3 regions of the [Rhizobium] kunmingense genome follow, and region 3 is predicted to be linked to each of the others. Evidence: predicted binding sites of a transcription regulator. Region 3 holds the regulator's gene; each other region holds the start of a gene.
What was found. The regulator LexA, encoded in region 3, represses DNA repair genes until DNA is damaged. The targets are predictions, from matches to a motif close to TGTTCNNNNTGTGTTCNG.
Positions count from the first base shown of each region.

Region 1: the regulator LexA is predicted to act here: its motif matches at 1,316-1,333, upstream of AC0JZ4_RS24910 (DUF2461 family protein).
Region 2: the regulator LexA is predicted to act here: its motif matches at 1,314-1,331, upstream of AC0JZ4_RS12275 (putative DNA modification/repair radical SAM protein).

Region 1 is NZ_CDRNXG010000003.1:144,545-147,818, forward strand. Features, by position in the region: gene AC0JZ4_RS24900 (CsbD family protein) at 25-216, shown strand; gene AC0JZ4_RS24905 (DUF3253 domain-containing protein) at 285-542, shown strand; gene AC0JZ4_RS24910 (DUF2461 family protein) at 616-1,266, opposite strand; gene AC0JZ4_RS24915 (SDR family oxidoreductase) at 1,630-2,523, shown strand; gene ligD (DNA ligase D) at 2,614-3,274, opposite strand, start outside.
Region 2 is NZ_CDRNXG010000001.1:2,564,519-2,567,792, forward strand. Features, by position in the region: gene AC0JZ4_RS12265 (glycosyltransferase family 4 protein) at 1-575, opposite strand, end outside; gene greA (transcription elongation factor GreA) at 620-1,096, opposite strand; gene AC0JZ4_RS12275 (putative DNA modification/repair radical SAM protein) at 1,338-2,570, shown strand; gene AC0JZ4_RS12280 (UdgX family uracil-DNA binding protein) at 2,570-3,274, shown strand, end outside.
Region 3 is NZ_CDRNXG010000001.1:2,834,013-2,837,286, reverse strand. Features, by position in the region: gene kdsA (3-deoxy-8-phosphooctulonate synthase) at 1-594, opposite strand, end outside; gene AC0JZ4_RS13680 (VOC family protein) at 598-1,470, opposite strand; gene lexA (transcriptional repressor LexA) at 1,669-2,388, shown strand; gene AC0JZ4_RS13670 (ComEC/Rec2 family competence protein) at 2,369-3,274, opposite strand, start outside.

The DNA.
Region 1 (3,274 bases), on a different contig from region 3:
CGGTTCCCGAAAAGGAGTACGATCATGGGCAGCATGTCCGACAAGGTAGCAGGCAAGACCAACGAACTCGCGGGCAAGGCGCGTCAGGCTGCCGGTGATGCGACCGACAATCGCGAGATGAAGGCCAAAGGTGCCGCACAGGAAGCCAAGGGCGATGCGCAGCAGTTCAAAGGCAAGGCAAAAGACGCCGCCAAAGACCTTGTCGACCGCGCGTAAGCGCGCGTGCCCACAAATCAGCCCGCTGTCGGCGGGCTTTTTTGTGCTTTGGATCCGAGCCGCCGCCAATGATCGATCAAACTGAATCGACAATTTTAGCTTTTGTTGCAAATCGACGTGGTGGCACAACGTGTCCGAGCGAAGTAGCGCGCAGGCTTGCGAAGGATCACAACGTCCCGCTTGAATGGCGTAAATTCATGCCAACCGTCCATGAAGCGGTAGATGAATTGCTGGCACGCGGCGAGATAACCCTCACATGGAAGTCTTTCGTCATGAACGAGCGAGCGGGTCCTTACCGAATAAGCGCTCGCGAGCAGAAGGACTGATAGTTCGTGTCGCTAACAGACTGCTAAAATTTAGGGGCTTCAGATGGATGAGCAGGCGTGTAGGAGCCATTAGTTAGCCGGCCTCCGGAACCCGCATCGTCGCACGATTGATATAGTCGACCAAGGCACGGGCGGCTGCGAAGGATTTTACGGTTTCCTTCACCAGATTGGGAGACATCAACATCTCGTCTGAGATACTGCAACATGCGCCAAAATTCCTAAGATTGAAGAAATCGAGCGCATCATGGTTTTTCACATAACCCTTGCCACCGGCGTAGTGCCCGCCCGTCAGACCATTCGGGAAATATTTCTGAAATAGCGGACCTTCCACGATGCCTCGCCATTTGCCGGTATGGCTCGCGATCGTCTGCCGTAAAATGCGCGCAAGACGTGGGGGCGGAAGCAATGCTCCCCCTCCGCTATAAGAACGCGAGGGCGAAATCTGCATGAAGTAAGTTGCAGCAGCGTTTTTCGATAATGACACGCGCAAAGCAATCAATCCCACGCCCTTCGAAATCGGCACTCTCGCCAAACATTTTCGTGGTTCGGGGTTAGCTTCGGCGATACGAGGATCTATCGATCCGGCGCTCGCAATCAGTTGCGATGTAAACTCCATCAAGTTGCGCCGCGCGCACTCAATGGACGCTTTGTTGTCGGTCAGCCAATCGGCATCATGATCGCTGGAAGCTTCCGATAGAAATTTTATCGTCGACTGATCGATCATTCGTCGTTCCATTGCCTAGCAGGCCGCATTACGCCTCGAGAGAGTTCGTTGGAACATAAAATGAACAGAAATATGCCCGCCTCTAGCGGTCAAGAGCCCGAATTTGCAAGAATGCAGATTTATGTCCTCTCGGGGCCGAAGCGTCGGTGACAACAGGTCCTCAGTTCAAAACCCGGCGACGGCTGGGTCTGGGAGCCGGTTCGGAGACGTCGCAGTCGCTGCGACCTAACCCTATGAGCCCAGGCGCGGATGGGCCACGACAGGCCAGACAAATGGAACGAGCATCCCTGTTGCTCGTTGGGCAACCTGAACCGCTTTCACAGCGCACAGCGAAAGCGGGAAACAGCAGAAGAAGGAGCCCATATGACCGACCGCCTGACCATGCAGGACCCGCGCCACCAGTTCCCGAAGCCCCCGTTTCCGGAGCAGCCTCAGCCGGTCCCCGGCATCGCAGGTCAGATGGATCCGAAGGCGGATCATGGCGAGACGAGCTACAAGGGCTCCGGCAAGCTAGTCGGCAGAAAGGCGCTGATCACAGGCGGAGACAGCGGGATCGGCCGAGCAGCGGCGATCGCGTATGCCCGCGAAGGCGCCGATGTCGCGATCTCCTATCTCGAGAGCGAGGAAGCTGACGCCCGAGAGGTCATCGATCTCATCGAGGCCGAGGGTCGAAAGGCGGTGGCATTGCCTGGCGACATCAAGAATGAGGACTGGTGCCGTAAGCTGGTGGACAAAGCCGTAACGTCGCTTGGTGGATTGGATATCCTCGTCATCAACGCCGGACGTCAGCAGTTCCGTGAGGATGTTTCGAGGGTCACGTCAGAGGATTTCGATAAGACCCTCAAGACAAACCTTTATGCAATGCACTGGATCACGCAGGCAGCGGTAAAGCATCTGCCTGCAGGCGCCTCCGTCATCACCACGGCATCCGTGCAGGCCTACGATCCGTCGGCCATCCTCCTCGACTACGCGACAACGAAGGCCGGGATCGTCGCCTATACGAAGGCGCTGGCGGCACAGTTGATCGAGAAAGGCATCCGGGCCAACGTCGTTGCACCCGGCCCATTCTGGACAGTTCTTCAGTCGTCCGGTGGCCAGCCCCAGGAGAAGGTCACGAAGTTCGGCGAACAGAGCAAGTTTGGCCGACCGGGCCAGCCAGTCGAGATCGCCCCGGTCTATGTCCTCCTGGCCAGCCAGGAGGGGAGCTACATCACTGGCGAAGTCTACGGCGTGACGGGTGGAGCCGGAATCGCCTGATCCGGAGGGGGAGGCGGCTTATGGCCGCTTCCGCGCCCGCTCATGAAGCATCTGCATCACGCCGGTCCTACCCTCAATCGCCATTCCTGGTCAGGCAGCCCTCTTTCGCTGCCTTTCAAGCCGCTTGATCGCTTGTTCGAGCGGCCGCTGGCTGTCGCAGTAGTCTTGCCATGCCGTGGTGTCTTTCAGCAGCTTGGGGACCGACCTCATCGTCAACCTTCTGGGATCCAGGCTGGATTTCACCTGTGTCCAGTTGAGCGGCATGGAGACCGTGGCCCCGGGGCGGGCCCGCGGCGACAATGGCGCGACCGCCGTCGATGTTCGGTCATTGCGCAGGTAGTCCAGGAAAATCCTGCCCCCGCGCTGAGCTTTGGACATCTTGATCAGGTAGAGGTCCGGATGATCCCGAGCCATGTCTTCGCAGACATCGTGCGCGAACCCCTTTGCCTCGACCCAGCTCAGTTTACGACCTTTCGAAACCGCAAGGGGCGTTACCACATGCAGGCCCTTGCCACCTGTCGTCTTGCAGAAGCTGACAAGGCCGAGTTCCTCGAGCCGATCCCGGATCTCGCGGGCCGCTTCGATGACTGCGGTGAAATCCACGTCCGGCGCCGGATCGAGGTCGAACACGAGCCGCCCTGGAACTTCCGGCTGATCGGGCTCGCAGTTCCACGGGTGGAGTTCCACACCGCCGAGCTGCGCGATGGCCGCCAATCCCTCCACGCGGTCGATCTGAAGATATGGCTGCTTG
Region 2 (3,274 bases), 270 kb from region 3:
AGGGCAATCATCGTGTCGACGAAAAGATCGGTACCCTTCTGATGGCGGACGCGGCCGAAGCAGCCGGCAAATTTCTGCGCCGGATCGAGGCCAAGGGCGCGCTTGGCCTCCGCCCTGTCGGCCGGCGGCGAGAAGCGTTCGGTGTCGATTCCGTGCATGATCACGGTGTTTTCGACGTCGAGATAGGCGGATGTCCTGGCGCTGGTGGCGATGACCGCGTCCATTTTCGAAATCAGCCACTTTGTCCAGCGTGAATGTTTTCGCTGCGACGCCGAGGTGAAGACGATCTTCAGCGGCATGCGCAGCACGTCGCGCATGAAAATTGCCGGCAGCATTTCAACGTTTCGACGGGCATGCCAGACGCGCGCCTTGCCTCCCCGGGGCGGATGCCAGAGGCAGGCAAGGTCGCGGAAGCGGATATGCGGAATATCGGCGGGCAGGCCCGGCCCGAGTGCTGCAATCTTCGTTCCCAGACGGCGCTGGACCGGCACGAGCTGGATGATCGTCGACGTGACGCCGGAAAGCCGCCGCTTGAAATTCGGGGCGATGACTTCGACGTCACTGATATCGACGATGGTGTCCTGCGTGGTGCTGGTGTGTCGGCCCTCGGCCACGGCGATCAGCCCCAGGAAACGGAGAGGATTTCGTAGCCCTTGGAGCCGCCGGGCGCCACGACCTCGATCGAATCGCCGGCTTCCTTGCCGATCATGGCGCGGGCGATCGGCGACGAGATGGAAATGCGGCCGGCCTTCACGTCGGCTTCCTGATCGCCGACGATCTGGTAGGTCTTTTCTTCGTCGGTGTCTTCGTCGACCAGCTTGACGGTGGCGCCGAACTTGATCTTGGCGCCGGACATCTTCGACAAGTCGATCACTTCCGCACGGGCGGTGAAATCTTCCAGTTCGGTGATGCGGCCTTCATTGTGGCTCTGCGCTTCCTTGGCGGCATGGTATTCGGCGTTTTCCGAAAGGTCGCCATGGGCGCGCGCTTCCGCGATCGCTTCGATGATACGGGGACGCTCTTCCTGCTGCCTCCAGCGCAGTTCTTCCTGCAACTGGACAAAGCCGTTCTGCGTCATCGGTACCTTTTCAACCATTTTCTTGTCCTTAAGGGCATGTCCGCGGTGCCCGCGAACACAAAAAGAAACAGGTTCCGGAGCGTGAACTTCGGAACCATCTCAACGTCAAAATATAGGTCAGAATAGCGGAATTTCGAGATGCCTTCCAAGGCAAAGTGCGAAAATCCGTCATATCTCCCGCTTCCCCTATCTGATGTGAACCGCGCCCATTTGTCAATCGCTTGACCGGCAAAATGAGAACATATATAGAACAAACATAATGAAGAAGTCGCTGAAACAACGATTGGCGATCCTGTCGGACGCCGCCAAGTATGACGCTTCCTGCGCTTCCAGCGGGACGGTGAAGCGCGATTCGTCAGCAAGCGGCGGTCTGGGGTCGACGGAAGGGTCCGGCATCTGCCACGCCTATGCGCCGGATGGCCGCTGCATCTCGCTTCTGAAAATCCTGCTCACCAATTTCTGCATCTACGATTGCGCCTATTGCATCAATCGCTCGTCCAGCAATGTCGAAAGGGCACGTTTCACGCCCGACGAGGTGATCTGGCTGACGCTCGAATTCTACAGGCGCAATTATATCGAGGGCCTGTTCCTGTCGTCCGGAATCATCCGGTCTTCCGACCATACGATGGAGGAAATGGTGCGGGTCGCCCGCGAACTGCGAACGGTGCATGATTTCCGCGGCTATATCCATCTGAAGTCGATCCCCGAGGCGTCGGCGCATCTGATCGAGGAGGCGGGGCTTTATGCCGACCGGCTGTCGATCAACATCGAGCTGCCGACCGATGCCGGCATCGGAAAATTCGCGCCGGAAAAGCAGCCGGAGAATATCCGCCGTTCGATGGGCAACCTGCGGCTCAAGATCGAGGAAATGGCCGAGCCGACGTTGCAGACGAAGCGTCGCAAGCGGTTCGCGCCGGCGGGGCAGAGCACGCAGATGATCGTCGGGGCGGATGGCGCGGACGATGCCACGATCCTTGGCACGAGTGCGCGCCTTTATGGCAGCTATGGTCTGAAGCGGGTCTATTACTCCGCCTTTAGCCCGATCCCCGATTCGTCGAAGACGCTGCCGCTGATCAAGCCGCCCTTGATGCGCGAGCACCGGCTTTACCAGGCCGACTGGCTCTACCGGTTCTACGGGTTCGATATCGGCGAGATCACGGCGGGGCAGGCGGGCGGCATGCTCGATCTCGACCTCGATCCGAAGCTCGCCTGGGCACTGTCCCATCGCGAGCGGTTCCCGGTCGATGTCAACCGGGCGGAGCGGGAAATGCTTTTGCGCGTGCCGGGCTTCGGTACCAAGACGGTGAAGGGCATTCTTTCGTCGCGGCGCTTTCGCAAGCTCAGGCTCGACGACCTGAAGCGGCTCTGTGTGTCGCTCAGGAAGGTGCAGCCGTTCATCGTCTGCGAGGGCTGGACGCCGCACCGGCTCGTCGACCGGTCCGATCTCAGGGCCATGTTTCAACCGAAGCCGGAGCAATTGTCGCTGCTATGATGTTTCGCTATTCCCTGCGGGGGCGGGGCGAGCTTGCCGAATGGCGGGATGCCGCGCGCGGCTTCATGTCGGCGGGCATTGCGCCGCAGTTCATCGAGTGGCGAACGATGGACGATGCCGATGGCCTGTTCGGTTTCGACGACAACCGTCTGCCGGAACCGGCCGACCCGCCGCCCAAGATCACTGTGCCGCAATCGTTCCTCCGATTGGCGGAGGCGGTGCTCTGCCATTCCGATCCGACGCGGTTTGCGCTTCTCTATCGTATCCTGTTCCACGCCTTCCACTCACATGGCCGCGTGCTGCAGATGCTGACCCATCCGGATATTGTCGCCGCGCGGCGGATGGCGAAGTCGGTGGGGCGGGATTACCACAAGATGACGGCTTTCGTTCGCTTCAAGGAGCTGCCAGTGCCGCAAGGCGAGGTGGGGCGGCGGCGGTTCGTCGCCTGGTTCGAGCCGGATCATTTCATCATCTCCCGCGTCGCGCCCTTCTTCCAGCGGCGGTTCACCGACATGGACTGGGTCATTCTGACGCCGAAGGGATCGGCAGCCTGGGATGGCGAGATGCTGAGGGTGAGCGACGATCCGGCGGAAAGGCCAAAGGCGAAGGACGATATGGACGATCTCTGGCGCACCTATTACGCCTCCATCTTCAATCCGGCGCGGTTGAAGGTGAAGATGATGACGACCGAGATGCCGAAGAAA
Region 3 (3,274 bases):
ACCGAGCGAAGCCATGATCGGCAGCGAACGCATGTCGGACACCAGCGTGTTGTAGCCGAAGGACGCACCGCGCTCGCACAGCATGACATTGCCGTTGCCGCTTTCGAGGAATTTCGCCTGTACGTTCTTCATGTCCCAGGGGGCCAGGAACTGGCCCTTCTTGACGTTGATCGCGCGACCGGTCTTGGCGGCCGCGACGAGCAGATCCGTCTGGCGCGACAGGAAGGCAGGGATCTGCAGAATATCGACCGTCTCGGCAACGATGCTGCACTGTTCCTCGGTGTGGATGTCGGTCAGCACCGGAAATCCGAATTCCTTCTTGAGGTCGGCGAAGATTTCCATCGCATTCTCAAGCCCGATGCCGCGCTTGCCAGCGATCGACGTGCGGTTCGCCTTGTCGAAGGAGGATTTGTAGACGAGGCCGACACCGAGCTTGTCGCAAAGTTCGACAAGCGTTCCGGCGATCATGAAGGCATGCTCGCGGCTTTCCATCTGGCAGGGCCCCGCAATCAGCGACAATCGTCCGGCATTGGAAAAGACGACCTTCTTCGTGCCCTCGCCGACGGAAACTTCTGATTTGGGGGAAACTGCCATTGTCTATTCCTCGAAGCCGAACATGACGCCCTGCCCGGCTGCCGGCTGCACGAGCACACGGCCATCCCGGCGGATGAATGCGACGTCATTAGCAGCAAGGATGATCTCTGTCACGGCCAGATCGGCGGAGCGAAAAATCAGAACCTTGCCATAAAACCCCGCAGCCGACGGATCGAATTGCAAGCCGAATTCATGGTCGAGCTGCCCTTCACCGAGAACCCGGACGCGGCCATTCTCGGCAGCAAACACCAGACCCGCCTCGGTTTCTTCCGCCTCCGCGCCAAGCACCTGGACAAGCAGCGGCACAGAGGATGAGGGATCGCGCGCCGCGAGCACCACCTCCTTGAGGCCGGTTACCGAATTCGCATGGATGCGTAAGTTGCCCATATCCTGAGGGAATGAAACCACACGCTGACAGGCGAAGGCAAAGAAATCCGGAGCCGCAGCATCCGCCGCAAAGGCGAGCCTGAAGCGGCCCTCCGCCTCATCACCATCCGGAGACTTTATGACGCGCGAAAATTCCAGCACCTCGCCCGCCGATACTCCGGCTGCGACAAAGCGTTGATCATCAGCCTCGGCATCATCACTGGCCACGACCAGCGCCGAAAGCCCCTGCCTCCCACGCTTCCCCCTGAATGCGACATCACGCGCCACGAAAACATTGCCGCGCTTGGCAGCTGCACCCGCCTTGCGCCGGTCCGCCAGCGCCAGCGGCTCCAGATAGATGCCGTCATCGAGGAAGACACAGGCGTTAGACGTCCCGAACGGATGCAGGGCATCGGGCGCCACCGTAAAGCCCAGCGCCGACAACCGGCCGCGCGCCGCAGCTAGATCGCAGACCGGCAATACGAGATGATCGATTTTCTTCGCAGTCACGCATGTCCCCCAGACATTTGTTAGCTGGAAGCTAGATTGGTCAGACAACCGACAAGCGCAAGTCCCTTTAAGCGGACAAATGGATCTGCCATTTCAGAAAGTTATGAAATCTCCACCCAAATTTAAGGACTTGCGGAACACATATGGAACATATAGTGTCCGTTCTGCATTTGTTTCAAAATCCGAAGGTGCGCATCCATGCTGACTCGCAAGCAACAGGAACTGCTTCTTTTCATCCACGAGCGGATGAAGGAGTCCGGCGTACCGCCTTCCTTCGATGAAATGAAGGATGCGCTCGACCTCGCATCCAAGTCGGGTATTCACCGCCTGATCACGGCGCTGGAAGAACGCGGCTTCATTCGCCGCCTGCCGAACAGGGCGCGCGCGCTCGAAGTCATCAAGCTGCCGGAAGCCTATGTGCCAAGCCTGCAGCCGAAGCGCGGCTTCTCCCCGAGCGTCATAGAGGGAAGCCTCGGCAAGCGTCCGGTCGAGCCCGCAGCACCTGCTCGATCCGCGCCGCTTGAGGATGCCACCTCCGCAAGCGTTCCGGTCATGGGCCGCATCGCCGCCGGCGTACCGATCTCGGCAATCCAGAACAACACCCACAATGTTTCCGTTCCGATCGAGATGATCGGCACCGGCGAACATTACGCGCTCGAGGTCAAGGGCGACTCTATGATCGAGGCCGGCATTCTCGACGGCGATACCGTGATCATTCGCAACGGCAGCACCGCCAATCCAGGCGACATCGTCGTGGCACTCGTCGATGACGAGGAAGCGACGTTGAAGCGTTTCCGCCGCAAGGGGGCATCGATCGCGCTCGAAGCGGCAAACCCGGCCTATGAGACCCGCATCTTCCCGCCCGATCGCGTCAAGGTGCAGGGCAAGCTGGTCGGCCTTATTCGCCGCTATCACTGAGACCGGGCTGACTGGTCTCCGCAGCATCACCAGACGGTGACATGGCCGTATTTGTTATGGGCACGCCGCCTGCGCGTCCGGTTGCGTCATTCGTTGCTGCGCCGGCGCTCGATGGCTGCGTGGCAAAACCGTTTGCCTCGATGGCGGCTGCAAGCCATCCGGGCAGGCTCGGGTCATATCGGTTCCCTCGCCAGTCATACTGGCGATGTATGGCCCACGGTCGTTGCGTGCCGGCAAATGACGGCGTGATTTTCCAGTTCCGGTGATCATCGATGCCATGAGCGCGGTCCGGCAGCGCGATTTCCAACGCACCGGTTTTCCTGAGCGTGGCGCCTGAAAGAAGCAGGGTACCGGATCGGCATTGATCGAAACGCGCCCTGGGAGCGATGACAAGATCAGCCACATCACAGGCCGCACCGACATAACGGCCATCGTCGAGCGCAATCACGAGCATCCCTTCCTCCGGTCCGGACTTCTGGTCCGACGCATTCGGCTCGCGCAGACCTCCGGCGTTGTCGCGAACGCGGTCCTCACCGATGCGCAGGCCGCACCAGGCCTTGGCCTCGCAGGAGAAACGAGGAGCCGTCAAGGAAGCCATGCGCCGGCGCGCAGCCGCCACGAGATCGTCCGCCAACCTCTCGTCGCCCGCCCCTTCAGGGGCAACAGTCGGAGATGGCGAAGGGTGAACCGTTTGCAACGCGGCAGCCGGGTCGAGCATGACAGGCTTGATCGGCTCAGGCAGACCAAGGGCCCTCGTCCACTGGTCGAAGACGAAGGCGGATGGGCGGGTGCGATTGACCGTCACAAGGCTCCGGTCGCGATAGGCAATGAGTGTACCGTCCTCCGAGACGAGAAGGGTGGATCCGGCATGTGAGCCGCCCTGAAC